Regions from separate parts of the Streptomyces sp. NPDC047028 genome, predicted to be linked through region 1. Evidence: riboswitches for the same ligand, from Rfam matches in the RefSeq annotation. Region 1 holds a riboswitch; each other region holds the start of a gene.
The links. A riboswitch is a leader RNA that binds a small molecule or an ion and turns the genes downstream of it on or off. The one in region 1 is predicted to bind cyclic di-AMP.

Region 1 (7,460 bases):
CAGGCCGCCGGGCTCTCGCCCGCGCATCTGTCGCGGCTGGAGACCGGGCGGCGGCAGCCCTCGCTGCCGATGCTGCTCGGGCTCGCCCGCATCTACGGTACGACGGTCGCCGAACTCCTCGGCGAGGCCCCCGCCGACCGGGACGCCGTCCTGCGCGGCGCCGACATGGAACCGACCCGGGCGGGCGGCTGGACCTACGTCCAGGCCGGAGCCCCCGGGCGCGGCATGCAGGCGCTGCGCGTCCAGGTCCCCTACGGCACCCAGGGGGACGTCGTTCGCGTCCACCCGGGCGAGGAGTGGCTGTACGTCCTGAGAGGCCGGCTCCGGCTGCGCCTCGGCGACAGCGCGCACCTGCTCGCACCCGGCGACAGCGCGCACTTCGACTCACTCACCCCGCACCGCCTCGCCGCCGAGGACCACGACGGCGTCGAGCTGCTGTTCGTCCACACCCTGCTGCAGAGCCCCACGGCAACGCTGTGCCTGGGCCCGCCGACCGGAGAGCTGCCATGAGCGACTACGAGGAGAAGTTCCCCCGATCCGTGTGGATCCGGCTGATCATCTACATCGCCGTCGGTCATCTCCTGGCCGCGTTCCTGTACCTGCTGTTCACGTTGGGCGCCAAGAGCTGAGATCAGACGGCGGCTGCTCAGTCCAGCAGGCGCTCGCGCAGCCGCTCCCTGGTGGGCGCGGTGAGCCCGAGGCCCTCCTCCAGATAGGTCTCGGTCCCGCCCCACCGCTCCTCGATGCTGTCGAAGGCCGCCGCCAGGTACTCGGCGCGCGCCTCGAACAGCGGGCTGAGCAGCTCCATCACCTCGGGGGTGTACGCCGTCTCGGCGCTGCCGCTGCGGTGGACCTTGTAGCGGCGGTGCCTGGCGTTGGACTCCAGGTAATCGGCGACGATCCCCTCGCGCTCCACACCCACGGCGAGCAGCGTCACGGCTATCGAGATGCCCGCGCGGTCCTTGCCGGCCGCGCAGTGCATCAGCGCGGGGACGCTGTCCTCGGCGAGCGCGTGCAGCACCCGGGAGTGCTCGGCGGTGCGGTCCCTGACGATCTGCCGGTAGGAGGCGATCATCCGGCCGGCCGCCTTGCCGTCGGCGAGGATCCCGCGCAGCTGGTCGAGGTCGCCGTCGCGGACCATCTTCCAGAACTCCGCGCCGTCCGCCGGGTCGCTCAGCGGAAGGTTCACGTTGCGCACCCCGGGGAGCGCGACGTCCGGCCCCTCCAGCTTCTGGTCGGCGGCGTTGCGGAAGTCGAAGACCGTGTGCAGGCCCAGCGAGGCGAGGAACGCGGCGTCCTCGGAGGTCGCGTGGGCGAGGTGCCCGCTGCGGAACAGCACGCCGTGGCGCACCCGCCGTCCGTCCCGCGCCGGCAGTCCGCCGACGTCGCGGAAGTTACGGACTCCGGCCAGCTCGGGCTCGGTCGACGGGACCTGCTGCGTCACGGGGGCTCCTCCCGGTCGGCGCCGCCGGCGCGGCTCGCCGACGGGCACCCGTCGACGATACGACATCGATTTCCTCGGGCAATGAGTTGTCCACAGGCATTGTCAGGGCGTACCTCACACCCGATGATGTTCGGGATTGATCGGTCCTGTTGACACCTGTGAGGTCTTGATGACGGAGATGGCGGAGATGGTGGAGATCGCCGAGCACGGCCGTACGTGGTTCCTGTCCGGCCCCGGCAGCAGCTATGCCCTCCACCTCACGGAGGCGGACGAGCTGCTCCACCTGCACTGGGGCCCGCGCATCGCCCTCGCCGACGCCGAGGCCCTGGCGGCGGACCCGCTGCCCGCGTACCGCCCCTTCGAGTCTCCGCTGGACGGCCGCGAGGAGTACCCCGTCGAGGGCGGCCCCCGCTTCACCCGCCCCGCCCTGTCCGTCCGCACCGGGGAGCGGCGCGGCACCGAGTGGCGCTTCGTGTCGTACGAGACGGACGACGACGTGCTGCGGCTGCGCTTCGACGACGACGGGCTCGCGATCACCCTCCACTACCGGATGCGCGGCGACGTCGTCGAGCGCTGGGTCGCCCTGCACAACGGCGGCCCCGAGCCCGTGGAGCTGCTGCGCGCCGACGCCGCCGCCTGGACCCTGCCCGACCGCGAGGGCTGGAGGCTCTCCCAGCTGCACGGCCGCTGGGCCGCCGAGTCCCTGCTCACCGGCGCGCTCCTCACCCACGGCGAGAAGGTCATCGGCAGCCGCCGCGGCCACACCGGACACCAGCACCTGCCCTGGGTCGCCCTCGACACCGACGCCACCGAGGAGCGCGGCGAGGTCTACGGCTGCGCCCTCGGCTGGTCCGGCTCCTGGCGGATCGCTGTCGCCCAGCTACCGGACGCGCGCGTGCAGATCACCGGCGGCGCCGGCCACGACGACTCCGGTCTGCTGCTCCTGGAGCCGGGCCGCTCGTACACCACCCCGGTCTTCGCCGGCCTGTGGAGCGACGGCGGCTTCGGCGGGGCCAGCCGCACCTGGCACGCCTACCAGCGCGCGCACGTGATCCCGGACGCGGACCGGGACCGGCCGGTGCTGTTCAACTCCTGGGAGGCCACCTTCTTCGACATCTCCGAGGAGCAGCAGGCCGCGCTCGCCCGGCGGGCCGCCGCCATCGGCGTCGAGCTGTTCGTCGTGGACGACGGCTGGTTCGGCGCCCGCACCAGCGACCGGGCCGGACTCGGCGACTGGACGCCCAACTCCGACCGCTTCCCGCACGGCCTGAAGCCCCTCGCCGACCAGGTGCACGGCCTCGGCATGCAGTTCGGCATCTGGGTCGAACCCGAGATGGTCAACCCGGACAGCGACCTCTATCGCGCACACCCCGACTGGGTGCAGTACCAACCGGGGCGAAAGCGGACGGAATTCCGCAATCAGCTCGTCCTCAACCTGGCCCGCGAGGATGTCCAGGAGTACCTGTGGGAGCAGCTGCACACTCTGCTCTCCAGCGCACCCGTCGACTATGTGAAGTGGGACTTCAACCGCTGCTTCACCGACGCCGGCTGGCCGGGGGAGCCGTATCCGCAGCGCCTGTGGACCGACCACACCCACGCCCTGTACGCCCTGCTGGACCGGCTGCGCGCCGCGCACCCCGAGGTCGCCTTCGAGTCCTGCTCGGGCGGCGGCGGCCGGATCGACCTGGGGGTGCTGAGCCGTACCGACCAGGTGTGGACCTCCGACAACACCGACCCGCTGGACCGGCTCGCCATCCAGTACGGGTTCAGCCAGGTCCACCCCGCCCGGGTCATGGCCGCCTGGGTCACCGACAGCCCGAACACCCAGCTCAACGGCCGGGTGAGCAGCCTGCGTTTCCGGTTCGTCAGTGCCATGGCGGGAGTCCTCGGCGTCGGCGGCGACCTCACCGGGTGGAGTGAGGAGGAGCTGACCGAGGCCCGCGCCTGGGTGGACCTCTACAAGGAGATCCGGCCCGTCGTCCAGCACGGCGACCTGTACCGGCTGCGCCCACCGGCGGGCGGCCTCAGCGCCGTCCAGTACGTCCTCGGCGACGAGACCGTGGTGCTCGCCTGGCTCCAGTCGCAGCGTTACGGCCAACCGGTCCCGGCCCTGCGGCTGCGCGGACTCGACCCGGCCGCGTCGTACGAATGCCGTGAAACGGGCGAAGTGCACCGAGGTGCCGTCCTCCTGCACCACGGGCTGCGGACCCGGCTGCGCGGCGATCTCGATGCGACGGTTCTCCGCCTGCGTCGCATCTGAGCCTTCTGTCCGAATTTACGGCTTCGTTCCAACTCGCTGTGGAATAGGGGGAGGTGGGTGTGGCGTGCGTGAGGAGCGTCATAGTGGTGACCGACCGTCGCACGTCATGCTCACGTAATGTCCGGGCGCCCGGCGGCAATTGAGGCGAGCGAGAGCGCGGACATGCACGCACGGTGACCGCGCTTTCAGGTATCCGATCATCCGAAACGGCGGAGGCGGGAACCGGCTCCTTGTCGCAGTGCGTCCCGCTCGCTTACGTTCGCCACCAATTCCGGACGGAACGCCGAATCCTGCCGCCGCCCGGAGTCCCCACACACATGACCCGTGTACGGCAGGAGCGGGGGACCCACCAGGTACGACTGCCTGTCCCGGTCTCCGCGACAGGCTCGGGGTGAAGCCGCGCACCGCGCGGCCGGGCAGCTCCAGCCCGAACCCGACAGCTCACCTCGCAGGCGCCGGAGAGGAATGCGCCATGCCCGCGAAGGGTAAGCACCGTCGTCCCAAGACCCAGCGTCTGACCCGCTCCATCGCCGTCGCCGGAACCGGCGGCGCCGCCCTCGCCCTGCCGCTCGTCGGGGCCGCCGGAGCCCACGCCGCCACCCCGCAGTCCGGTTCCGCGCACGTCGCCCAGTCCCTCCCGGCCGCCAAGGACACGGCGACGAAGGCGACCGCCGCGAAGCCGGCGGCCGCGCACCGCGCTCCGGGCGTCCGCACCTACACGGTGAAGTCCGGCGACTGCCTGGCGAAGATAGCCGACGCCCATGACGTCCGCGGCGGCTGGCACCGGCTCTACGACGACAACCGGCAGGTCGTCGGCGACGACCCGTCGCTGATCCACCCCGGCCTGAAGCTCACGCTCGGCAAGCGCGCGACGGCGACACACCACCCGTCCTCCGACGCGCACTCCACGACGCCGTCCACCCACCCGTCCAAGCCGCAGACACAGACACAGTCGAAGCCGCAGACCCCGCCCACGGCCACCACCCCCTCCACCGGCTTCACGCTCCCGGTGACCGGCGCCACCATCGGCACCGGCTACCACGTGGCGGGCAGCATGTGGTCCAGCGGCTACCACACCGGCGTCGACTTCGTCGTCCCGACCGGCACCACCGTCAAGTCCGTCGCCGCCGGCACGGTCGTCTCCGCGGGCTGGGGCGGCGCGTACGGCAACCAGGTCGTCGTCAAGCTGAACGACGGCCACTACGCCCAGTACGCCCACCTCTCCCAGCTCTCCGTCTCCGCCGGGCAGAGCGTGACGGAGGGACAGCAGCTCGGCCTGTCCGGCGCGACCGGCAACGTGACCGGACCGCACCTGCACTTCGAGATCCGGACCACCCCGGACTACGGCTCGGACATCGACCCCGTCGCCTACCTCCGCCAGCACGGGGTCACCGTCGGCTGACCCGGAGTATTCCTGAATGGCAAATGAATAAGCAGTGGGACTTCTCACCGTCCGTCAACCCCCGCCTACGGTCGCGTAAGTCACATCCGAAGGTGAATCATGGTCCGACGTGGCAGACGATTCGAAGAGTGACAACACATCGGTGATCGGGTCGATCGGGTCGTACGTGGCGGTGGGGGACAGCTTCACCGAGGGCGTCGGCGACCCGGGGCCCGACGGGGCGTTCGTCGGCTGGGCCGACCGGTTCGCGGTCCTGCTCGCCGACCGGCGGCCCGAGGGAGACTTCCGGTACAGCAACCTCGCGGTGCGCGGGAAGCTGCTCGACCAGATCGTGGCGGACCAGGTCCCCAAGGCGCTCGAACTCGCCCCGGACCTGGTCTCCTTCTGCGCCGGCGGCAACGACATCATTCGCCCCGGCACCGACCCGGACGAGGTCGCCGAACGCTTCGAGCGGTCCGTGTCCCGGCTGGCCGAGGCGGCGGGCACGGTCCTCGTGACGACCGGTTTCGACACGCGTGGCGTCCCGGTGCTCAAGCACCTGCGGGGCAAGATCGCCACGTACAACGGGCACGTGCGGGCCGTCGCCGACCGGTACGGCTGCCCGGTGCTCGACCTGTGGTCCCTGAAGTCCGTGCAGGACCGCCGGGCGTGGGACGACGACCGGCTCCACCTGTCGGCCGAGGGCCACACCCGCGTGGCCCTGCGCGCCGGCCAGGCCCTCGGCCTGAAGATCCCGGCCGACCCCGAGCAGCCCTGGCCGCCCCTGCCGCCCCGCGGCACGCTGGAGGTCCGCCGCGACGACGTGCACTGGGCCCGCGAGTACCTCGTCCCGTGGATCGGCCGCCGGCTGCGCGGCGAGTCCTCCGGCGACCACGTCACGGCGAAGGGCACGCTGTCGCCGGACGACATCAAGATGCGAATCGCGTCGGTGGCCTGACACCCCCACTCACCGAGCCCCGCGGCGCCCGACCGGCGCGCCGCGGGGCACCGGCCGGCCCTCCCCGCGCGCACCGAGGGACGTCAGCCCTTCAGAGCCTCCTGGTCCAGCCCGAGTTCCCTGGCCAGTGCCGCCTCGCCCCACTCCTGCGCGCGGGTGCGGGGCACGCCGCCCGGATAGGAGGTCAGCTGGACGGCGAGTCCGTCCAGGAGGGCCGTCAGACGCAGGGCCGTACCTTCGGGATCGGCGCACGCGAACTCGCCCGCGGCGACGCCCTCGGCGATGACCGTGGCGATCGCCGCCTTCCACTGCCGGTCCAGTTCCCGGGTGACCTCGCGCAGAGCCGGCTCGCGCAGTGACACCGCCCAGCCCTCGATCCACAGCCGCCAGCCCTTGGCCGCACCCGACGGCGCGTACCAGCGGACGGCCGACCGCAGCCGGCGCACCGCCGACGTCCGCCGGCCCAGCAGCCCCCGCAGGTGCGCGAGGTCGCCCTCCGCCGCGTGCGCGAACGCGGCGGCGACCAGCTGCTCCTTCGTGGAGAAGTGGTACAGCACCAGCGCGTTGCTCACCCCGAGCGCGGACGCCACGTCGGCGATCCTGAGCGCCGCCACGCCCCGCACCTCGATCTGCTCGACTGCCGCGCGCAGCAGCTCCTCGCGCCGCTCCGCAACGCTCAACCGCACTCTCGCCACCCGGCCACCCTAATCCGTCACCAGTGCGACACCGACCGTGTCCGGCCAGTGGCGGGGACGTTGCGGGCGGGGCGCCGTCGGTCTGCTTGTCGGACGGGCCGACCATAATGGAAGTCCTCAGCGACTCCACCTGGAGGTACCGTGACCGGTCCGCGTTCCCAGAGTTCCGGGCTCCGAGGGCTGCGGCCCGCCGCCTTCGGCGCGGATCCCGGCGGTGAGCGCATGGCACGCATCCGCCGCTCCCCGCATTTCAAGGACGGCGTCTTCCAGAACCCGGGCGGCACCGCGCGTACCGTCCCCTCCGGGTCCCGTCGCGACCTCGCGAAGGTCTTCCTCGACAAGCAGCAGCGCCCGCTGCGCGCGCCGAGCGGCACCGTCCCGGTGCACGCGACGACCTACGCCGACCTGGCCAGACCTCCGGCCACGGGGCTGCGGCTGACCTGGATGGGCCACTCCAGCGTGCTCGCGGAGATCGACGGCCACCGGGTCCTGTTCGACCCGGTCTGGGGAGAGCGCTGCTCCCCGTTCCCCTTCGTCGGGCCCTGGCGGCTGCACCCGGTGCCGCTGCCGCTGGCAGCCCTCGGCCCGGTCGACGTCGTGGTCATCTCCCACGACCACTACGACCATCTGGACATGCCCACGATTCTGGCGCTGGCCGGCACGGACACCCTGTTCGCGGTGCCCCTCGGCGTCGGCGCCCACCTCGAACACTGGGGGGTGGC
Region 2 (7,460 bases), on a different contig from region 1:
CCACGCGGACCCCGTCCGCGCCGGGTGCCCACGCCGTCAGGGTCACCTCGTCGCCGTCCTCCAGGAAGGCGCGCTTGCCGTCGGGGAGTTCCAGGGGCTCGCGGCCGTTCCAGGTCAGCTCCAGCAGCGAGCCGCGCTGGGCCGGCTCCGGGCCGCTCACCGTGCCCGAGCCGTACAGGTCGCCGGTGCGCAGGGAGGCGCCGTTGACGGTCATGTGGGCGAGCTGCTGGGCGGCCGTCCAGTACATGGTGGAGAACGGCGGCTCGGACACCACGTGCCCGTTGATGGCGACGGAGATCCGCAGGTCGTAGCCGCCTGGGTCCACCTCGGGCGCCGCGTCGTCCAGGTAGGGCAGCAGGGCGTGGGTGCGCTCCGGCGGGGCCACGCGCGCGTCCTCCAGCGCCTCCAGGGGGGTGATCCACGCCGACACCGACGTGGTGAAGGACTTGCCGAGGAACGGGCCGAGGGGGACGTACTCCCAGGCCTGGATGTCGCGAGCCGACCAGTCGTTGAGCAGGCACAGCCCGAAGACGTGCTCCCGGAAGTCGCCCAGCGCGACCGGCCGGCCCATGGCGGAGGGAGTGCCGACGACGAAGCCGACCTCGGCCTCGATGTCGAGCCGGACGGACGGGCCGAAGACGGGCGCCGGGTCGGCCGGTGCCTTGCGCTGGCCGGAGGGCCGTACGACGTCGGTGCCGGAGACGACGACCGTGCCGGAGCGGCCGTGGTAGCCGATCGGCAGGTGCTTCCAGTTGGGGGTCAGCGAGTCCTCGGCGTCCGGGCGGAAGATCTGGCCGACGTTGCGGGCGTGGTTCTCGGAGGCGTAGAAGTCGACATAGTCCGCCACTTCGAACGGCAGGTGCAGGGTGACCTGCGACAACGGGTGGAACAGCAGTTCGATCGTCTCTCGGTGCGCGGGGACGGTGACCCAGGCGGTGAGGGCGCGCCGCACGTCCGACCAGGCGGTGCGGCCGGCCGCGAGCAGCGGGTTGAGGGTGGGCCGGGCGAGCAGGGAGGCGTAGGGCGAGCCGAGCGCGGTGGCCGCGGCTCCGGCGTCGAGGACGTGGTCACCGAGGCGGACGCCGACCCTTCGCTCCGTGCTGCCGGAGGGCGAGAACACGCCATAGGGAAGGTTGTGCGGACCGAAGGGGTCGCCCTCGGCAACGTCGAAGGGGGGCATGGGGTGCTGCCTCACTCTCTTCCTGGCCATGCGTGGCGTTGCGTTCCATGGGGTGGCGTCACACATGATCGCTCCGGTGACGCCCCCTGTGTTCCATGTGGTCGCGCCACACGTTACGGGTGTGCCGGGTGTCTTGGGCAGTGCCCCTTGGGATGCGCGGACGGTGTCCCGGACGGTGTCTAAAGAGTTCGCAATGTCCGAAAGGGCCTTGTCGGAGTAGGCAATTCCGGCTTAGCGTCCTTTGGGGACACGGACGGGGTGGATCCGGTCCGTAGGGGGACACGTGGGGGGACCCGTGGCCGTACATTCCGTCGGTGTGCCTGTCGAGGCGGACCGTGAAGTGCCCGGACTGATCGTCAAGTTCGGCGACTACCCGCTGCACCACGGCGGCGTCGGCGCGATCCGCAGCCTGGGCCGGCTGGGCGTCCCCATGTACGCGATCACCGAGGACCGCCACACGCCGGCCGCCGCCTCCCGGTACCTCACCCGGGCGTTCGTGTGGCCGACGACCGGCGCGGAGGACCCCGGTCATCTGGTCGACGGTCTGCTGCGCGTAGGGCGGCGCATCGGCCGCCCGGCCGTCCTCATCCCTACGGATGAGGAGGCCGCCGTCCTGATCGCCGAGCACCAGGACGAGCTGGCCGGTTCGTTCCTCTTCCCGCGCGTGGAGCCGGGGCTGCCCCGCCGGCTGGCCAGCAAGCAGGGGCTGCACGAGCTGTGCGTGGAGCACGGCCTCGCGACGCCCGCGGCCGCCTTCCCGCAGTCGTACGACGACATCGCCGCGTTCGCCGGAACGGCGCGCTTCCCGGTGGTGGCCAAGAACCGTGAGGCGTTCGTCCGGCGCACCCGGCCCGCGGTGAACGGCACCACGAGGATCGCCACCCGCGCGGGGCTGCTCGAACTCGCCCGTGACTGGGGCGAGCGGCCGGGGGTGATCCTCCAGGAGTACCTGCCGAGGGAGGAGGCCGAGGACTGGATCGTGCACGCCTGCTTCGACGCCGATTCCGCCCCGCTCGCCCTGTTCACCGGCGTCAAGGTCCGTTCCTGGCCGCCGCACGCGGGCATGACGGCGAACGCGTACGTCGTCGACAATCCGGAACTCGCGGACCTCGCCGCACGTTTCATCAAGCAGATCGGCTTCAGCGGCATCATCGACCTGGACCTGCGTTTCGACCGGCGCGACGGACAGTACAAACTCCTCGACTTCAACCCCCGCATGGGCGCCCAGTTCCGGCTCTTCGAGAGCGAGTCGGGCGTGGACGTCGTACGGGCGCAGCACCTGCACCTGACCGGCCGACCCGTTCCGGAGGGGGAGCAGCGGGCCGGCCACCGCTATGTCGTGGAGAACATCGACCTGCCCGCCCTGCTCGCCTACCGCCGCAGCGGCTATACGACGCCGCACGCGCCGGCGCGTGCGAGCGGGACGGAGCTGGCCTGGTTCGCGGGTGACGATCCGCTGCCGTTCCTCACGATGCTCGCCCGCTTCGTGCGTCCGGGCGCGAAGCACCTCTACCAGCTGTGGCGGACCAACCGCCGCGGCGGCCACACCACAGCGAAGTAGGCACGTCACAGGCACCACCGCGAAGTAGGCAAGGCCACGAAGGTGGCGCACCGCGTTCCTGGGGAGGGACTTCGTGATCCGACCGGTTGCAGTCATCGGGGCCGGGCCGTTCGGCCTGTCCACCGCCGCCCACCTGAGGGCGCGCGGCATCCCCGTCCGCGTCTTCGGCGACACCATGGTCAGCTGGCGCGCCCATATGCCCGAGGGCATGCTCCTGAAGTCGACCCCGGTCGCCTCCAGCTTCGACTGCCCGCAGCCCGGCCACACCCTGGGCGACTACTGTGACGCCGCCGGCATCCGACGCCTGGTGACCGACGAGGACATCATCCCGGCGGACACGTTCATCGGCTACGGCGAGTGGTTCCAGGAGAAGCTGGTGCCCGGCCTGGAGCGGGTGCGGGTCGTCTCCGTGGACCGGGACAAGAGCGGCGCCTTCGAACTGAAACTGGACTCGGGGGAGTTGTTCACCGCCCGCGCGGTGGTGGTCGCCACCGGCCTGTCGGGGCTGGAACACCTGCCGGCGGAGCTGGCGGGGGCCGCGCCCGACGGGCCCGCCCCGACCGCCCCGCTCTCCCACAGCTCCCAGCACCACGACCTGAGCCGCTTCGCCGGCAAGGACCTGATCGTCATCGGCGCCGGTCAGTCCGCGCTGGAGACGGCGGCGCTGGCGGCGGAGGCGGGGGCCCGGGTGCGGGTGGTGGCGCGCGGACGCGGCCGGGTCGCCTTCGGGGCGCCGCCGTGGAACCAGCCGAGGCTCCGCCCCGAGTCGCCGTTCGGCCGCGCGTGGTCCCTGTGGGCACTCAGCTACTACGCCGACCCCTACCGTTTCCTCCCGGAGCAGACCCGGCACTATCTGGTCCGCCGGGTCCTCGGCCCGCTCGGCGCCTGGTGGCTGCGCGAGCGCTTCGAGGGCACCGTGCACGTCACGGACGTAGCCCGGGTGGCGGGCGCGGAGGCGCCGGACGGCAGTCCCGTGCTCACCGTCCGCACGCACGGTGGCCGCAGCGAGCGGCTGACCGCCGACCACGTCATCGCGGCCACCGGTTACCGCGTGGACATCGCGGCGATGGACTTCCTCGGTCCCGAGCTCCGCACGCGGCTCGCGGTGAGCCGGGGCGCGCCCAGGCTCGGAGCCGGCTACGTCTCCTCCGTGCCCGGCCTGTACTTCACCGGCCTTCCGGCGGCGGCCTCGTTCGGGCCGGTGATGCGGTTCGTCTGCGGCACGGAGTTCGCCTCCCCACGGCTGACGAAACACCTGTCGGCGGCACACGGCTGAGGGCCGCCGCCGGACCGTCCCCGGCGAAAGGCCGCGGCGGAGCGCGCCCGGCGGACCGCCGCCGGAGGACGCCCCCCGTGGACCGTCGCCGAAGGACGCCCCCCCGTGGGCCGCCGCCGGGGGATGCGCCCCGCAACCCTTGCGCCGGTCCGTCGCAACTCCCGCCCCCCCGCGTCCCGCACGCCTCCGGTCCCGTGCGCGCCATCACGGGGCCCGTGGGCACCACTTGGGGGCAGCGGGCACACAACTGAGCGAAAAGACAGGGTGAGTGGGTGGGGCGCGATGTCCGTATTCTCTGATCATGGCCGCCTCCCCCGCATATTCACTCGTCGCCACCGACCTGGACGGAACGCTGCTGCGCGGTGACGACACCGTCTCCGAACGGTCGCGCGCCGCGCTCGCGCGGGTGGCGCGCGCCGGGGCACGGCACCTGGTGGTCACCGGCCGCCCGGCGCCCAGAGTGCGGCCGCTCCTCAAGGAGCTGGGCTGCACGGGGCTCGCGGTGTGCGGACAGGGCGCGCAGGTGTACGACGTCGGCGCCGGCCGTCTGCTGTGGTCGGTCCGCCTGGACCGGGAGCTGGCGGAGACCGCGCTCGGCAAGATCGAGGCCGAGGTGGGCCAGGTGTACGCGGCCGTCGACCAGGACGGCGTGGACGGGCTCACGCTGATCGAGCCGGGGTACCGGATGCCGCACCCCACGCTGCCGGCCGTGCGGGTCGGCCGGCGCGACGACCTGTGGCGCGCGCCGATCAGCAAGGTGCTGCTGCGCCACCACACCCTGTCGGACGACGAGTTGGCGACCATCGCGCGCGGTGTGGTCGATTCGCTGGCCACGGTCACCATGTCGGGCCCCGGGACCGTGGAGCTCCAGCCGCGCGGGGTCACCAAGGCGGCGGGTCTCGCGCTGGCCGCCGCTCACCTGGGCCTGGCGGCCGAGCGGGCGGTCGCCTTCGGGGACATGCCCAACGACATCCCGATGTTCGAGTGGGCCGGGCACGGTGTCGCCATGGCGAACGCCCATCCGGAGCTGAAGGCGGTCGCCGACGAGGTCACCTCGTCGAACGAGGACGACGGCATCGCCGTCGTCCTCGAAAGACTGTTCCCGAGCCTCTGACGAGTCCAGGCCTGGGATCGCCGGCCTCAGTACGCGCCGAACACGTTGTCGATGGAGCCGTAGCGCGCGGCCGCGTAGTTGCAGGCGGCGGTGATGTTCGCGACCGGGTCGTAGGGGTCGAAGGAGGTGCCGGGCACGTGGTAGGCGGTGAACGTCGGGTCGATCACCTGGAGCAGGCCCTTGGACGGGGTGCCGGCGACCGCGTTGGAGTCCCAGAGGTTGATGGCGGCGGGGTTGCCGGAGGACTCGCGCATCACGTTGCGGTAGATGCCGTCGTAGGTGCCCGGGATGTGCCGCTCGGCCATGATCGCCAGGGACTCGCGGATCCAGCCGTCGAGGTTGTTCGGGTAGCCGGCGAGGGTGGTGGAGGGCGTCGCGGAGGTGGCGGTGGCCGCGGAGGCGCTGGTGGCGCCGATGAGGGGAAGCGCGAGGACGGCGGCGCCGGTGCCGGCGACGGCGAGGGTGCGGACGAGGCGGCGGGTGCGGGGGCGGCGGTGCTGGGCGGCAGCAGACATGGGGATGTTCCTCTCCGTCGCCTGCGAGGTGAGCTGTCGGGTTCGGGCGGGGAGGTGCCCGGTCGCGCCGCGCGGACGGCGGCACGACTTCACCCCAAGCCGTTCCGGTACGACGACTGCCGTCCGGTCCGGCGACTTACCTGGGTCCCCCGCTCCTGCCACACGAAATGAGTTCGTCGATGGGTGGTGTCGGGCGGTGGCAGGATTCGGCGTCCGTCCGACGGCCGGGAACGTATGCGAGAGCACATGTCGGGAACAAGTACCGGATTCACACAACGCGTCAGTTGACCTTGGTCTGTACCGTTTCGAGTACTTGATCCTTTGCAGCCGCCAATCCTCAACTAGCCGGTGACGCAAGGGGGGATGTGGAGGAGGTGCGCCATGGGGCGGTACGGGGCTCGCGTGACCCAATTCACGAAATGGCAAATTATGCAAAATCAGACATGGGGGATTTGCTCGTCCCGGAATGCCGCCATCCGTGTCCGTGGTTCTCGGGGATGCGTGCTTTTGTGCAAATCTCGCGGAATCCGTTAAGTCGATAAATGTCCGTTTCTGTCATCCGATCGCGGGCCTGCCGGGAGTGGTCCGGTACGGCCCGGCCTGTAGCGGTGGGCGCTAGCGGTGATCGAAAGCTGACCGGATACGCTGACTTGAGTGATGGCAGCGACCTATCGACAAACCGTGTAATCGCCAGCAGACACCAGCAGACAGGAGACCCCTCGTGACCGTCGTCGGGCCGTTCGGGCTGAGCGTGCGGGACCAGGCTCTGGAAGCCGATGTCCAGGCCGGATTGGCGGCTGTCGAGGAAGGCTTGCTCGAGGCCACCAAGAGCGAGGTCCCGTTCATCACGGAGGCCGCGCAGCACCTCGTCCGGGCCGGCGGGAAGCGGTTCCGGCCGCTCCTGGTGATGCTCGCGGCACAGTTCGGCGACCCCTACGCACCCGGCGTCGTCCCGTCCGCCGTCGTCGTGGAGCTGACCCACCTGGCGACGCTGTACCACGACGACGTGATGGACGAGGCCGCCGTACGACGCGGTGTGGCCAGCGCCAACACCCGCTGGGGCAACTCCGTCGCCGTGCTGACCGGCGACTTCCTCTTCGCTCGCGCCTCCCAGATCCTCGCCGACCTCGGGCCGGAGGCGGTCCGGGTGCAGGCCCTCGCGTTCGAACGGCTGGTGACCGGGCAGATCCTGGAGACCGCCGGCCCCACGGACGGCCGCGACCACGTCGAGCACTACCTGGACGTGCTGGGCGGCAAGACCGGCTCGCTGGTGGCCGTCTCGTGCCGGTTCGGCGCGATGATGTCCGGCGCCGACGAGACGGTCGTCGACGTCCTCACCCAGTACGGCGAACGGCTCGGCGTCGCCTTCCAGCTCGCCGACGACGTCCTGGACATCGCCTCCGACTCCCACGAGTCCGGCAAGACCCCCGGCACCGACCTGCGCGAGGGCATCCCGACCCTGCCCGTGCTCCGGCTGCGCGAGCGGGCTGCCCGGCTCGGGCTGGCCGAGGACGTCGCGCTGTGCGCGCTGCTCGACTCCGACCTCAGCGACGACGCCCGGCACGCCGAGGCGCTCGCCGCGCTGCGCGCGCACCCCGCGCTGGAGCAGGCCCGCCGCGACACCGTCCGCTACGCGGAGGAGGCGCGCTCCGCGCTCGCGCCGCTGCCCGAGTGCGACTCCAAGGCCGCGCTGCTCGAACTGTGCGACGCCGTGGTGCACCGCGCGGGCTGAACGGCCGGACGCCTGAACGCCCGTCCGCCCCTTCGGCGTAGGCAGCCGCGGTCCCGCGGTACACGGTCCGCCGTGCACGGTC
Region 3 (7,460 bases), on a different contig from region 1:
GGTCAACGCCGCCAAGTACGGTGGCGACGGCGGCGCCGTACAGGTCTACGCCGAGGTCGAGGGAAGGACGGTCTTCGTGTCCGTACGCGACCGCGGCCCCGGGTTCGACCTGGATTCGATACCCGCCGACCGCATGGGCGTCAGAGAATCGATCATCGGCCGTATGGAACGCAACGGTGGCACGGCCCGGCTGCGGGCGGTGCCGGGCGGTGGCACGGAGGTCGAGCTGGAGATGGAGAGGGCGGAGAAGACGTCATGAGCGACGCGACCGAGGCGAACGGCACAGCGGCGGGGGCCGCGGAGACGGCCGGGTCCGGCCGGCCCGTGGACGAGGGCGCGGGCGGGCGGCGGGTGCGTGTGGTGCTCGTCGACGACCACCGTATGTTCCGCACCGGCGTGCAGGCCGAGATCGGCCAGACCGACCGGACCGGTGTCGAGGTCGTCGGCGAGGCTGCCGACGTCGACCAGGCGGTCACGGTCATCACCGCCACCCGGCCCGAGGTGGTCCTCCTCGACGTGCACCTGCCCGGCGGCGGCGGGGTGGAGGTCCTGCGCCGCTGCGCCCCGCTGATGGCGGACGCCGAGCGGCCCGTCCGCTTCCTGGCGCTGTCCGTCTCGGACGCCGCCGAGGACGTGATCGGCGTGATCCGCGGCGGCGCCCGCGGCTACGTCACCAAGACCATCACCGGCACCGACCTGGTCGACTCGATCTTCCGGGTCCAGGAGGGCGACGCCGTCTTCTCCCCGCGCCTCGCCGGGTTCGTCCTCGACGCCTTCGCCTCGACCGATGCTCCGCCCGTCGACGAGGACCTCGACCGGCTCACCCAGCGGGAACGGGAGGTGCTGCGCCTGATCGCTCGGGGCTACGCGTACAAGGAGATCGCCAAGCAGCTGTTCATCTCGGTGAAGACGGTCGAGTCCCATGTCTCGGCGGTCCTGCGCAAGCTCCAGCTGTCCAACCGGCACGAGCTGACCCGCTGGGCGACGGCACGCCGCCTGGTCTGAACCCGGCCGGCACGCGCGGTCGCGACCCTCACGGGCCACCCCTCACGCCACCCGGGTCGCCCCCGCGAACGGCATCAGGTCGATCGGGGCCAGCCGGACCGGGGCCGAGGGGTTCGGCGCGTGGATCATCTGGCCGTTGCCGACGTAGATCCCGACGTGGCTGATGCCGGAGTAGAAGAACACCAGGTCCCCCGGCTGAAGTTCGGAGCGGGAGACGCGGCGGCCCGCGTCGATCTGGGCGTAGGTGGTGCGGGGGAGGGAGACACCGGCCGAGCGGTAGGCGGCCTGCGCCAGTCCCGAGCAGTCGAAGGCGTCGGGGCCGGTCGCGCCCCACACATAGGGGCTGCCGAGCTTGCTGTAGGCGTAGGCGACGGCCGCCGCGGCACGGGAGTTCGGGGCGGTGGCGGAACCGGCCCCCTCCAGGACGGTCCGGGCGTCCGCCGCGGACCGGGAAGCGCGGTCGGTCTCCGCGCCGGCGCCGGTGACCTGCGCCCGCTGCTGCGGGCTGAGCCGCGCCAGCAGCCGCCGGGCCTCGTCCAGCTTGCCGTTGATGGTCTCCTTCTGCCGCTTCAGTTCGGCCTGCCGCGACCGGAGCGAGGTCAGTTCGACTCGGGCGGCGCCCCGCAACTGCTCGATCTCCCTCAACTGCCGGCGCACTCGGGCCACCTGCCCGGCCTGCCGATGGCCGGCGCGCTCCGCGAACGAGGCGTTGTCCAGGTACCGGTCCGGATCGCTCGACAGCGCGAGCTGCCAGGCGGGGTCGATGCCGCCGTCGCGGTACTGGGCGGCCGCGACCAGACCCAGCGCCTCCTGCGCCGAGTTCAGCTTCAGCCGGCGGCGGGCGGACTCGTCCTGCAGCGAGCTCAGCCGCCGCTGGGCCTTGTCGGCCTGCTCCTTGGCCCCGTCGTACTTCTCGGTGGCGGTCTCCGCCTCCCGGTACAGCTTGTCCACCTTGGTCTTCACCTGCGCCGGTGTCAGCTGCGGCGCGGCCTGCCCGGTCCCGTCGAACGCCGTCGCGGTGGCCGCGCCCGCCAGGGCTATGGTGGCGGCCGTCCGGACCGTCGTGCCGCTGAGCGAGCGCTGTCGGGGCTTGCGGTGCGCTGCCACCTGGACCGTCACGTCCTTCCGTACGGCTGGGACGACCGAGGCCCGGTCATCTGGAGCAGGACGCTAGGCCGAATGGTGACGGCTTGGTAACGCGTGTACGGAACTGGCTGTCCTGGACCGCCGGGTGACCGCATGTGACCGCATGGCGTGACTGGAGTGGTCCCCTTCACACAGCGTGCTGACCGAAGCGACCGACCTGGGGCGAGCGGGAGCCCTGCGGTGCTATGGGTCGGGTGGGAGGGGCCGGTGACAAGTGGCCCGGAGCCCCCTGATTAGGCTCCGGGCTCATGGACGTACTCATCCATCTCTTCGTCGGCCTGCACATCATCGGCATCGCCGCGCTCCTCGGCGGTTTCCTCACCCAGATGAAGGCGATGGGCCAGGGCACAGCCCGGTTCGTCCCCGGGATGCTGCACGGCGCTCTGACCATGCTGGTCACCGGCGTGGCCCTGATCGGCCTCAACCAGGCCGAAGACCACCACGTCAACGCCGTCAAGATGGGCGTGAAGCTGGCCGTGCTGATCGTGATCCTCGGGCTGGTCTACGTCAAGCGCGACGAGGAACGGATCGACAAGGGCCTGTTCGCCCTCGTCGGCGGGCTGACCATGGCGAACATCTTCATCGCGGTGCTGTGGTCGTGACCTCGACGTGGTGACCCGGAGGTGGTGACCCGGAGCGCTCCCTGAGCGTTCCGGGCGTCGTCAGCGTTCCCTCCTGATCCCCTCGCGGGCCGCGAACACCGCGCCGGTGGCGACCACGAGCCAGGCCGCCGCCGCCACCCACACCAGCACCCGGCCCAGATCTTTCAGCCACGGGATGCCGACGGCGGACGAGGCCGACAGAGTCGCCGCCGCCGTCATCCCCAGCGGGAACACCGTCGACCACCGCCGCATGTCGTAGTGGAACCGAGGCCAGACCACCTCGCAGACGATCAGGACGAGCCACGCGGCCAGGACGATGGCGAGCAGCACGACCGTCACGGTCCGCAGGACATCGCGGTCGTCGTTGTTCCACAGATACAGGCGCGCGCTGTCGGCGACCAGCAGCTTCGCCCCGGCCAGCGCGGAGATGGCGAGCGCCCCGGCCGAGATCCAGTGGTCCCCGGCGCCCTGCGCCAACTGCCGGGGGTCGAAGTGGGTCAGGGCCAGCGCGTAGAGGGCCAGGCCCAGCCAGAAGAACACCAGGCCCACGCGCGCGAGCCACGCCGCCGTCTCCGCCGCCGCCATCGTGGCGGACAGGACGGCGAGCCCCTCGGTGGCCACGCAGCACAGGAACACCGCGCCCGGCATGCGCCGCCCCCAGTGCCGTACGACGAGCACGAGCAGCACGGGCCAGAGCAGCGCCGCCAGGGCCAGCAGCGCGTTGGAGAGGTCCGGCCAGCCGAGCGCCGCGAACCGGGACCCCAGCACCGTCGTCGCCGCCACGGCCGTCAGAGCGCCCGGCGTCTCCGCCTCGGCCACCCAGCGCCGGCGCTCCCGGAGCAGCCGTAGGACGAAGTCGGCGGCCAGGGCCACCCAGCCGACGCAGGCCATGGCGAGCACGACGAGCGACAGCGTCTCGCGGCCCGTCAGGTGCAGCGCCACCGACAGGATGCCGGTCGCCATCACGGCGGCCCCGGCGGCGGGCGGCCGCGACGCCCACCAGACGAGCAGGGCGGAAAGAGCGGGCATGCGCCGATGCTAGGGAGCGGCGCGAGCCGTGGGCGCGGGGCACGCGCGCGTGGCGGCCGAAAAGTCCGGCGCGGCCGGGAAAAGGAACGGTACGGCGCCGTAGCCGCGTCCGTCAGGCCGGTCGGACCACGCTGTGGATCATGGATTCGCCGCCGTGGTGGACCGACTCCTCGCGGACGTACGTGCCGGGTTTGGGGGCGTGGATCATCATTCCGTCGCCCAGCCAGAGGCCCACGTGGCCGGCGTCGCCGTGGAAGAAGACCAGGTCACCGGGGCGGGCTTCGGCCAGGGTGACGGTCCTGCCCGCGTGGACCTGGTCGCGGGTGGCGCGGGGCAGCGCGACTCCGGCGGCCTTCCAGGCGGCCTGGGTGAGGCCGGAGCAGTCGTACGAGCCCGGCCCCGACGCACCCCACACGCACGGCTTGCCGATCTGCGCGCGGGCGAAGGCGAGCGCCTTCTCGGCCTTGGTGACACGCGACCCGCCCGACCCGGCCCATCCCCCCGGCCCAAGAGAGCCACCCGACTCGACGACCCCGGGCAACCCGCCGGACGCCGACTGCACCGACCCGGGCAACCCGTCGGCCGCGGCCACCCCGGGCGACCCTGCCGACTCGACGACCCCGGGCAACCCGCCGGACTCCACCGGCCCCGACATTCCACTCGGTGTCGTCGTGTCGGGCTGTGGGGTCGGCGCCGGGCCGGGGTCCTGCCAGTGCGTTCGTTGCGGTGTCGGCTTGGACGGCCGGTCAGGGGTGTCCTGCCAGCCGTGACGTTCGGCTGCCGCCGGCCGCACCGCCCCCTGTTCGGTCAGTCGGATCAGCATCCCGCGCGCGGTGGCGAGCTTGTGCTGGACGGCGGACTTGGCGGTCCGGAGGTCGTTCTGCGACGTGGCCGGCGAGTCGGCCGCGGGGGTGGCGTCCAGCCGCCTCCGGACGGTCGCGGAGGCTCCGGCGGGCGAAACCTGGTCCGCGCGGGGCTTGTTGAGGCGGCCCGAGCGCCGGGCCACCTCCTCGCGCAGCGCGTCGAGGCTGCTGCGCTGCCGGCCGTCACGCTCCCTGGCCGCGTTGTACTTCGGCGCGTCGTACGTCCCGGCGTACTTCTCGGCGTATTTCTCCGCTTGCCTCTCCGCGTACTTCTCGGTCGCCGACTCGGCGTGCCGGTACAGGTCGTCGACCTTCTTCTCGATCTCCTCCCGGCTCGGCCTGCCGTCGTCGGAGGCGGCGGGCGCGGCGTCGGCCGTCTGGGACAGCACGGCCACGGAGGTGAGCGCGGCGGTGGCGAGTGCGGGGGTGCGGAGACCTGCTCCGCGCGCCCCCGCGGGGCGCGGCTTGCGGTGCGACGCCAAGGGTGGCGACTCCTTCCAATGTGCCGCCTACCGGGTTAGCTGTCGGGTTCGGGCGGATGGTTCGGAAGGCTGCCCTACGGCCCTGGCCCGGACGGGACAGGGCGATTCACCCCAGGATCGGTGGGTCCCCGGCTCCGGGCCCCGCTGCACGGGGGCTGCCGGACTCGGCGGGGGCCGCCCGGACCGGCGAGGTTCACCGGAAGGGGTCGTGCGGCCCGAACGCAACCTAGCCAACTCGTGTGACTTCTGTGAAGGTCGATGCGTGATATGTCCGATACATTTTCGTTACCTCGAAGGATGAACGCGCTTGCCCCGCGCGGCGGTCACACACCGTCCAGCAGGCACTTTCGCAGCGTGAGGGAATGGACGGCCCGCGAGGCGGGTAGATCAACTCTTCGGGAATCCGGCCATGTTCCCGGGTCGGCGACCGGCTGTCAGTGGGGCGCCCTAGACTCGGAGAGCGATGAGCAGCCTCTTTGACGACAGCTTCCTGGCGGCCCTCCAGCCCCCCCGCGGGCGCGAGGAGGAACCCCCGCCACCGCCCGAGGACGATCACGCTCCGGAGCCGCTTCCGGGCGATCTGTTCGGCGGGGAGTTCGACGTACCCCCGGACCGGGACACGTACTACCGCGACGGCGCCCCGCGCCCCGCCATCGACACCGCCGCGCTGCTGGAGGGGCTGAACGACAACCAGCGCGCCGCGGTCGTGCACGCCGGCTCGCCCCTGCTCATCGTCGCCGGCGCCGGCTCCGGTAAGACCCGTGTGCTCACCCACCGCATCGCGCACCTGCTCGCCGAGCGGCACGTGCACCCGGGCCAGATCCTCGCGATCACCTTCACCAACAAGGCCGCCGGCGAGATGAAGGAGCGCGTCGAGCACCTCGTGGGTCCCCGCGCGAACGCGATGTGGGTGATGACCTTCCACAGCGCGTGCGTGCGCATCCTGCGCCGGGAGTCGAAGAAGCTCGGCTTCACTTCCTCGTTCTCGATCTACGACGCCGCCGACAGCAAGCGCCTGATGGCCCTGGTCTGCCGTGACCTGGACCTCGATCCCAAGCGCTTCCCGCCCAAGTCCTTCAGCGCCAAGATCAGCAACCTGAAGAACGAGCTGATCGACGAGGAGGACTTCGCCGCCCAGGCCACCGACGGCTTCGAGAAGACCCTCGCCCAGGCGTACGCCCTGTACCAGTCGCGGCTGCGCGAGGCCAACGCGCTCGACTTCGACGACCTGATCATGACCACGGTCAACCTGCTGCGCGCCTTCCCGGACGTCGCCGAGCACTACCGCCGCCGCTTCCGGCACGTCCTGGTGGACGAGTACCAGGACACCAACCACGCGCAGTACGCGCTCGTGCGGGAACTGGTCGGCACCGGCGCGCACGACGAGGACGTACCGCCCGGACCGGACGACCTCCCGCCCGCCGAGCTCTGCGTGGTGGGCGACGCCGACCAGTCGATCTACGCCTTCCGCGGCGCGACCATCCGCAACATCCTCCAGTTCGAGGAGGACTACCCGGACGCGACGACGATCCTGCTGGAGCAGAACTACCGCTCCACGCAGACCATCCTCTCCGCCGCCAACGCGGTCATCGAGCGCAACGAGTCCCGCCGCCCGAAGAACCTGTGGACCAACGCCGGCACGGGCGCGCGGATCACCGGCTACGTCGCCGACACCGAGCACGACGAGGCGCAGTTCGTCGCCGAGGAGATAGACCGCCTCACCGACGCGGGCGACGCGCGCGCGGGAGACGTCGCCGTCTTCTACCGCACCAACGCCCAGTCCCGTGTCTTCGAGGAGATCTTCATCCGCGTCGGCCTGCCCTACAAGGTCGTCGGCGGCGTCCGCTTCTACGAGCGCAAGGAGGTCCGGGACGTCCTGGCCTACCTGCGGGTCCTCGCCAACCCCGAGGACTCGGTGCCCCTGCGCCGCATCCTGAACGTGCCCAAGCGGGGCATCGGCGACCGCGCCGAGGCGATGATCGACGCCCTCGCCCAGCGCGAGAAGATCAGCTTCCCGCAGGCGCTGAAGCGGGTCGACGAGGCGTACGGCATGGCCGCGCGCTCCGCCAACGCGGTCAAGCGGTTCAACACCCTGATGGAAGACCTGCGCACGATCGTCGAGTCCGGTGCCGGACCGGCGACCGTCCTGGAAGCCATACTGGAACGCACCGGCTACCTGGCCGAGTTGCAGAACTCCACCGACCCCCAGGACGAGACCCGCATCGAGAACCTCCAGGAACTCGCGGCCGTCGCCCTGGAGTTCGAGCAGGAGCGCGGCGAGGACGAGCAGGGCACCCTCTCCGACTTCCTGGAACAGGTCGCCCTGGTCGCCG
Region 4 (7,460 bases), on a different contig from region 1:
TGCTCAACCTCGCCGACCGCAACGGACTGGGCAACGTCCGCGTCGGCAACGGCGACGCGATCATCCTGCTCCGAGAGATGCTCACCCCCGACGCGCTCGACGGCCTCCGCGTCTACTTCCCGGACCCCTGGCCGAAGAAGCGGCACCACAAGCGACGGCTGATCCAGCCCGAGTTCCTGTCGCTGGCCGCCACCCGGCTGAAGCCCGGCGCGATCGTGCACTGCGCGACGGACTGGGAGCCGTACGCCGAGCAGATGCTCGAGGTCCTGGACGCGCACCCGGACTTCGAGAACACCCAGCCGGACGGCGGTTTCGCGCCGCGCCCCGAGTTCCGGCCGCTGACCCGTTTCGAGGGCCAGGGACTGGACAAGGGACATGTGGTGCGTGATCTGCTGTTCCGCCGCGTACCCCACCGGTCACCGCGGGACGGGCAGCCGGAAGCGCAGTGACAACAGCCCCTCGTTGTCGTCACCGTTAGGGTCGATGCCGTGCCGCCCACCAGTGCCCCGTACCCGATACCTCCCACCGGAGCCGGCGCCGGCGCCGGACCCGGCGACGCCGCCCTCCGGCACCCGCACTGGTGGCAGCGCGGCTGGGTGCGGTACGGCGCACTGATCACGCTGCTGGCGCTGTCCGGGCTGGTCATCCTGGCGCTCGTGCGGAGGCAGACCGGCACGGAGGGCTTCCTGGTCGGACTGGGGCTGGCCGTGCTGCCCGTGCCCTGGCTGACGGCCGCGTTCCGCTGGCTGGACCGGGTCGAACCGTGCCCCTGGCGCAACCTGGTCTTCGCCTTCGCGTGGGGCGCGTGCGCGGCCGCGCTGATCGCGATCGTCGCCAACAGCTTCGCCACGCACTGGATAGCCACCTCCACGGCGGACCCGGCCGGCGCCGACACCCTCGGCGCGACGGTGATAGCGCCGATCGTCGAGGAGTCCGTGAAGGCGGCGGCCGTCCTGCTGCTCTTCCTGTTCCGCAGACGGGACTTCACGGGGATCGTCGACGGCGTGGTGACAGCCGGGATCACCGCCACCGGCTTCGCGTTCACCGAGAACATCCTCTACCTGGGCACGGCCTTCGGCACCGACCAGCTCACCGGCGGCCGCGGTATCGCCTCCGTCACCGCCGCCACCTTCTTCGTGCGCATCGTGATGTCACCGTTCGCCCACCCCCTGTTCACCGTCCTGACCGGCATCGGCTTCGGCGCCGGCGCGCTCGCGGGGGACGGACAGCGCGCCCGGCGCGTGCTGCTGCCGCTCGGCGGCCTGCTGCTCGCGATGGGCATGCACGCCTTCTGGAACGGCTCCTCGACCTTCGGCGCTTACGGCTTCTTCGCCGTCTACGGCCTGTTCATGGTGCCCGCGTTCGGCCTGCTGACCTGGCTCGCGATCTGGACCCGGCAGCGGGAGCTGCGCACCGTGCGCGAGGAGCTGCCGGCGTATGTGTTCGCGGGGTGGCTTGGCCCGGCCGAGCCGTACGTCCTCGGGTCGATGCGGGCGCGGCGGATGGCCCGCGAGTACGCCCGGCACCACTTCGGCGGCCGGCCCGCCGGACGGACGGTCGCGCGGTACGAGGCCTGCGCCACTTCGCTGGCGTTCCTGCGGCACCGGGCGCGGCTGGGCAGGGCGCCGGCCGACTTCGCCGTACGCGAGCGGGAGCTGTTGTCCGAGCTGTGGGCGCTGAGGGACGTGGCCTGGCCGGCGCTGGAGTACGCGACCCGCGCGTCCGCCCCGGCGCCGGCGCCCTACTGGCCCGGCTACGGCTACGGCCACGGCCACCTCCCTGGCCAGGGCTACGGCCAGGACTACTACGGCTGTCCGGCCGTGCCCTATCCCGCGCACAACCCGTACCGGACGTAGGCCCCAGCACACTTGGCCCCGCCGCACGGAACCCCGGCGGGGACCCTCAGGGGTTGAGGCCCTTGCTCCGCAGCCAGGTCATCGGGTCGATGGCGGTGGCCTGGCCGTTCGGGTGGACCTCCACGTGGACGTGCGGGCCGGTGACGTTGCCCGTGGCGCCGACGCGGCCGATGACCTGGCCGGTGCTGACCTTCTGGCCGACCGTGACGTTGATCGAGGACTGGTGGCAGAACCACAGCTCGGTGCCGTCGTCCAGGGTGAGGATCGTGCGGTAGCCGTAGGCACCGGCCCAGCCGGCCCCGGTGATCTTGCCGCTGTGGATGGCGTGGATGAGGGTGCCGGTGGGGGCGGCGAAGTCGAGGCCGGTGTGGTACCCGGAGGACCACATCGAGCCGGGCTGGCCGAAGGTCCCGGTGATCGTGTACGACGTCGTCGGCAGCGTGTACTGCTTGGCCAGCTTGGCCAGGCGCTCCGCCTCGGCCTTCTTGGCGGCGGCGGCCTCGGCGTCCTTCTTGGCGTCGGCGGCCTGGGTGGCGGCCGCCTTCTCCGCCTTGGCGGCCGCGTCGTCGGCCTGCTTCTCGGCCGCGGCGACGGCGGCCACGGTGGCCTTGGTGTCGACCTGGCTCTGCTGCCGGTCCGCCTGGGCCATGATCCGGTTGCGCAGCGCCTCGCCGGCGTCGGAGCCGCCCTGGTCGGTGGCGGAGGCGGTGCCGATGTGGGCCAGCGAGGCCGTGGTGGACGAGGGGCCGTCGGAGGAGTCGTCGAATAGGTGGCCGATGGACGGCAGGTCCGGCATCGAGATCGACACCGGCGGCTTGCCGGTGTTGGCGCTGGCCATGCCGCCCGCGCCGACGGCGGCGATGACACCGACGCCGAGGACGGTGGAGCTGCGGGCGAGTCCGCCGCCGCGCTGCTTGGAGACGCGGTGCCGGCCGCGTACCGGGCGGATGGAGTCCTCGGTGGGATTCCACTCCTCCCAGGGGCCCTCGTCGGTGCGCTGGTCGCCGTAGCCGTAGGGCTCGCCGTCACGCTGGCTCGGCACGAACGGGGCTGTCGGGGCAGGCCGGTTGGACGCCACGCGGGCGTACTCCTTTCCTTCCTCCGCCTACCGGGTTAGCTGACGGGTTCGGAGCAGGAAGGTCTCCTACGCGCGTATACGTGTCGTGGACTCACAGAGAAGTCCACAGCGGTATCCGCGTGATTCACCCCAAGGTGGTGGTTCCCCGGTTCCCTCGCGGGATTCGGCGCGTGCGCACGGAGCCGCCTCTTGTGACGGCTGGGACGACCGCGCTGCGTTATCGAACGTTAATAGACCGGGGTGGCTGTTTCCAAGCCGTTCTGCTTGATCATTACCCTTTCTAGGGCGGACGTACAGGCCAAGAGGCGCGCAAATCGGGCGGGTTGACCGAAATTCAGGAGTCACAGAGGTTTTGATGGTGACTCAGATGTTATGCGGAGGGCTCCGGTCCGGTCACCATGGGTGAGGTGCGGGGCCGGCGCACCAAGGGACGGCAGAAAACACTCAGGGCCGGAATCCAAAAGGATTCCGGCCCTGAGCCTTCAGTAGCGGGGACAGGATTTGAACCTGCGACCTCTGGGTTATGAGCCCAGCGAGCTACCGAGCTGCTCCACCCCGCGTCGTTGAGACCACTGTACGCCATCCGCGGGGTGCGATGCACATCCGTTCCCGCCGGGCCGGTCGAGGCGCCCCGACACCGGCGGAAGCCGGGGGTGCCTCAGCCCAGCAGGTGCGCGTTCGGCGCCTTGGCCGCGGCCTCGTACTGGGGCAGGACGACCACGTCCGCTCCCCCGCCGGTCAGCACCCCCGTGCCGTCGGCCCCGGCCACGAAGGTGTCCGGCTCGCGCCAGGCGGTGACCACCCTGCGCACGCCCGCCCCGAGGATCAGCTCGGCGCACGGCGCTGGGCGCGAGGAGCGGCGGGCGCAGGGCTCCAGGCTGCTGTACACGGTGGCGCCGGGCAGCCGCGGGTCGGCGGGGCCGAGCTTGGCGAGGGCGGCCTCCTCGGCGTGCACCACCGGGTCGCCACCCTCCCGCGAGTGGCCGCGCGCCAGCTCCGTGCCGTCGGCGGCGACCACGACCGCGCCGACGCTGAAGGCCGTCTCCGAGGGCGGGCAGAGCGCGGCCAGCTCGCAGGCGGTGCGCAGCCAGTGGCGGTCGGCCGGGGAAGCCAGCGGACCCGTGCCGGGGGCGGTGGGCTCGTACCGCGTGAGGACGACGTCCTCGATCCGGCGGGTCTCGGTGAGGCGGAGCCGGCCCGCCTGGTACGCGCCCGGACCGAACAGGCGCGGGGCCGCCGGGTCGCCGACCAGGACCGGGGCGAGGACCAGCTGGAGTTCGTCGGCGAGGTCCTGCTGGAGGAGCTGCGTGTGGACGGTGCCGCCGCCCTCGACCATCAGCCGCCGTACGCCCCTGACGTCGTGCAGGTGCTCCAGCAGCGCGCGCCAGTCGAGGGCCGGGCCGAGGGCGACGACGTCGGCGCTGCGGCCGAGGGCGCGGGCGGCCCGTTCGGCGCCCCGGTCGGTCGTGTAGACGATCTTCTCCCCGCCGGTGTGCCAGAAGTTCGCGGCCGGGTCGAGGTCGCCCGTGGCGGTGACGGTGACCTTGAGCGGATACTCCGGCTTCCCCCCGGCGAGGCGGGCCGTGCGGCGCTCGGCGGAGTTGACGAGGAGGCGCGGGTTGTCGGCGCGGATGGTGCCGGCGCCGATCAGAATGGCGTCCACGGAGGCACGCACCTCGTCGACCCGGTCGAAGTCGGCGGGGCTGGAGAGCAGCAGCCGGTCGGGGCCGGTGTCGTCCAGGCAGCCGTCGAGCGAGACGGCTGCGGACAGCAGGACGTACGGGTACGGCATCGGCGCGCTCTCCCTGGCCTTTGGACTGCGGGGTTTGGTTCAAGTTTGAAACAACTTACACTGGCGGCATGACGACCCGCTGGCTCACCCCCGAGGAGCAGCGCGCGTGGCGCGCCTACATCGCCGCCTCCCAGTTGCTGGAGGACGCGATCGACCGGCAGCTCCAGCAGGAGGCCGGCATGCCCCACCTGTTCTACTCCGTGCTGGCCAACCTGTCCGACGCGCCCGACCGGCGGCTGCGGATGACGGACCTCGCGGAGACCCTGAAGATCACCCGCAGCAGGCTGACGTACGCGGTGACCCGGCTGGAGCGCGACGGGCTCGTACGCCGGGAGGACTGCCGGTGGGACAAGCGCAGCAGCATCGCGGTGCTGACGGAGGCGGGCACGGCCGTCCTGGAGCGTACGGCGCCCGGGCACGTGGCCACGGTCCGCGCGACCCTCTTCGACCGGCTCACTCCGGAGCAGGTGGGGCAGCTGGAGGAGATCTGCACCGGGGTCGTACGGGGGCTGCAGGGCGAGGAGACGGGGAGCGCGGCGGAGGACGTGCCGTGGCGACGGCGGTCGGCACCCTGCTCGGGCACGGGCCCGGGGACGGGCTCAGGGACGAGCACGCCCGCCGGCTCCTCGCCGGACGAGCTTTCCTGACGCGCGCCGACCGGCACCACGGACGCCGCCGAAAAGCCCGTTGCTTTAAGTTTTAAGCATGGGGTAGGGTCCACGATCACGACCGCTTGCTTCAAATCTGAAGCACACGGCCCGGAGATCGCCACGGACCCGGAGGCCCGCATGCCCACCACCCCTGTCGCCACGCCGCGCGCCCGCGTCCGGGTCCCGCTGCGCTTCCACGACGGCTACGGCGTCGACGCCGAACTCGTCACCTTCCACGGCCTGACCGACGGCGCCGAGCACGTCGCCGTGGTCCTGGGCGACCCCGCGCCCGACACCGTCCCGCTGGTCCGTCTGCACTCCGAGTGCCTCACCGGGGACGTCTTCGGCTCGGCCCGCTGCGACTGCGGACCCCAGCTGCGGGAGGCGGTCGAACGCATCGCCGGCCGCGGCGGTGTTCTGCTGTACCTCCGTCAGGAGGGGCGCGGCATCGGCCTCTACAACAAGCTCGACGCCTACGCCCTCCAGGACCAGGGTCTCGACACCTACGAGGCCAACGCCGCCCTCGGTCTCCCGGAGGACGCCCGCGACTACACGGCGGCCGCGCAGATGCTGGCCGCGCTGGGCATCGGCGAGCTGGACCTGCTCTCCAACAACCCGGACAAGGCGGGACAGTTGCGGTCGCTGGGAGTGGTGGTCCGGGACCGGGTGCCGACCGGGGTGTTCACCACGGCGCACAACGTCCGGTACCTGCGGGCGAAGGTGCTCCAGACCCAGCACACGCTGCCGCTGGGCGAGTTGACGGAGCTGAACGCGGGCTGAGGCGCCCGTTCGCCACGCCGCCTCAGGCAGCGTACGGCCGTTCCGCCCGCGCGGACCGCAACGCCCGCCCCCACCACGTCAGCTGGCCGAGCATGCCCTTGGCGGCGCCCTCGGTCACGGCGGTGTCGTTGGGGGTGCCGTCCTCGGTGAGGTGCGACCACGGCCAGTGCAGACTGACCGCGTCCCGCATGCCGACCGCGTGCAACTCGGCGAAGACCAGGCGGAGTTGCTCGACCGCTCGGATTCCGCCGCCGAGTCCGCCGTACGACACGAAACCGACGGGCTTGGCCTGCCACTCGGCGTGGTGCCAGTCGACGAGGTTCTTCAGGGCGGCCGGGAAGCTGTGGTTGTACTCGGGCGTGATCACGACGAACGCGTCCGCCGCGGCGAGGCGCGGTGAGACCTCCTCGAGTGCGGCGGCGGCCTCGGGGCCCGGGGCGCCGCCGTGGCCGGGCATCGCCAGGGGCAGCGGCACGTCCGCCACGTCGATGACGTCGAACTCCACGTCCTCGCCGCCGACGGCGGTGCGGAGGAACCAGTCGGTGACGGCGGGGCCCACGCGGCCCTCGCGGACGCTGCCGACGATGACGGCGACGCGGAGCGGGGCGTCGCCGGACACGGACGTGTTGGTGGACGTGTTGGCAGGCACAGGAATCCCCCATGGGTCGGGCGTTCGGCCGCTCGGTGCGGCCGCCTCTCCTGAAACGTACAACGGTCGTTGTAATAAGTACAACGGTAATTGCACATCCATGGCCGGGTCCCGGTAGAGTGCGCGGCAGAGGAGGCCGATGTGGGCGACGTGGGTAACACGGGTGGCGAGACGAGCGAGACGAACGACGCCCGGCTGGAGCGGGCGCGGCGCGAGGTGTCACCGCGCAAGCTGGCCAAGCAGATCGCCATCGCGAGCGGTTCCTGCACCCTGTTCGGCCGTGAGGGCTACACCCGCGCCTCGGTCGACGCCCTCGCCGCCGAGGCCGGCGTCTCCACGCGCACCCTCTACAACCACTTCCCCGGCGGGAAGGCCCAGCTCTTCGGCGCCGTGGTGACCTGGTCGTCGAGCGAGGTGCGGGACGCCCAACTGGCCCTGCTGCGCGCGGTGCTGAACCCCGAGCACCCGCCCCGCCCGGAGGACCTGGAGCGCGACCTGGTCTCCCTGGCCCGCGCCTTCGTCGGGCTCATGACCGACTACCCGAACCACTTCGCCCTGGTCCGCCACATCCACTCCGAGGCGGACCACGTGCCGCCGGAGGTCCTCCAGGCCTGGCGCGAGGCGGGTCCCGAACCGGTGGCGCGGGCCCTCGCCG

Region 2: another riboswitch for cyclic di-AMP. It lies ahead of ABZ854_RS00580 (transglycosylase SLT domain-containing protein); the one in region 1 lies ahead of ABZ854_RS23865 (LysM peptidoglycan-binding domain-containing M23 family metallopeptidase).
Region 3: another riboswitch for cyclic di-AMP. It lies ahead of ABZ854_RS01530 (C40 family peptidase); the one in region 1 lies ahead of ABZ854_RS23865 (LysM peptidoglycan-binding domain-containing M23 family metallopeptidase).
Region 4: another riboswitch for cyclic di-AMP. It lies ahead of ABZ854_RS16980 (M23 family metallopeptidase); the one in region 1 lies ahead of ABZ854_RS23865 (LysM peptidoglycan-binding domain-containing M23 family metallopeptidase).

Annotation. Positions count from the first base shown of each region.
Region 1 is NZ_JBEYVS010000027.1:109,101-116,560, reverse strand. It holds gene ABZ854_RS23885 (XRE family transcriptional regulator) at 1-510, shown strand, start outside; gene ABZ854_RS23880 (DUF6126 family protein) at 507-629, shown strand; gene ABZ854_RS23875 (tyrosine-protein phosphatase) at 647-1,444, opposite strand; gene ABZ854_RS23870 (alpha-galactosidase) at 1,632-3,704, shown strand; cyclic di-AMP (ydaO/yuaA leader) riboswitch at 3,976-4,172, shown strand; gene ABZ854_RS23865 (LysM peptidoglycan-binding domain-containing M23 family metallopeptidase) at 4,177-5,106, shown strand; gene ABZ854_RS23860 (SGNH/GDSL hydrolase family protein) at 5,216-6,043, shown strand; gene ABZ854_RS23855 (TetR/AcrR family transcriptional regulator) at 6,127-6,738, opposite strand; gene ABZ854_RS23850 (MBL fold metallo-hydrolase) at 6,880-7,460, shown strand, end outside.
Region 2 is NZ_JBEYVS010000001.1:112,321-119,780, forward strand. It holds gene fahA (fumarylacetoacetase) at 1-1,180, opposite strand, end outside; gene ABZ854_RS00565 (ATP-grasp domain-containing protein) at 1,497-2,741, shown strand; gene ABZ854_RS00570 (FAD-dependent oxidoreductase) at 2,815-4,017, shown strand; gene ABZ854_RS00575 (Cof-type HAD-IIB family hydrolase) at 4,319-5,131, shown strand; gene ABZ854_RS00580 (transglycosylase SLT domain-containing protein) at 5,158-5,646, opposite strand; cyclic di-AMP (ydaO/yuaA leader) riboswitch at 5,652-5,835, opposite strand; gene ABZ854_RS00585 (polyprenyl synthetase family protein) at 6,368-7,378, shown strand.
Region 3 is NZ_JBEYVS010000001.1:320,117-327,576, forward strand. It holds gene ABZ854_RS01505 (PspC domain-containing protein) at 1-259, shown strand, start outside; gene ABZ854_RS01510 (response regulator transcription factor) at 256-1,005, shown strand; gene ABZ854_RS01515 (NlpC/P60 family protein) at 1,048-2,112, opposite strand; gene ABZ854_RS01520 (hypothetical protein) at 2,400-2,753, shown strand; gene ABZ854_RS01525 (tellurite resistance/C4-dicarboxylate transporter family protein) at 2,814-3,782, opposite strand; gene ABZ854_RS01530 (C40 family peptidase) at 3,895-5,127, opposite strand; cyclic di-AMP (ydaO/yuaA leader) riboswitch at 5,135-5,307, opposite strand; gene pcrA (DNA helicase PcrA) at 5,591-7,460, shown strand, end outside.
Region 4 is NZ_JBEYVS010000017.1:22,373-29,832, forward strand. It holds gene trmB (tRNA (guanosine(46)-N7)-methyltransferase TrmB) at 1-449, shown strand, start outside; gene ABZ854_RS16975 (PrsW family intramembrane metalloprotease) at 516-1,856, shown strand; gene ABZ854_RS16980 (M23 family metallopeptidase) at 1,903-2,934, opposite strand; cyclic di-AMP (ydaO/yuaA leader) riboswitch at 2,942-3,113, opposite strand; tRNA gene ABZ854_RS16985 (tRNA-Met) at 3,421-3,494, opposite strand; gene ABZ854_RS16990 (dihydrofolate reductase family protein) at 3,593-4,726, opposite strand; gene ABZ854_RS16995 (MarR family transcriptional regulator) at 4,795-5,373, shown strand; gene ribA (GTP cyclohydrolase II) at 5,515-6,156, shown strand; gene ABZ854_RS17005 (NAD(P)H-dependent oxidoreductase) at 6,179-6,805, opposite strand; gene ABZ854_RS17010 (TetR/AcrR family transcriptional regulator) at 6,947-7,460, shown strand, end outside.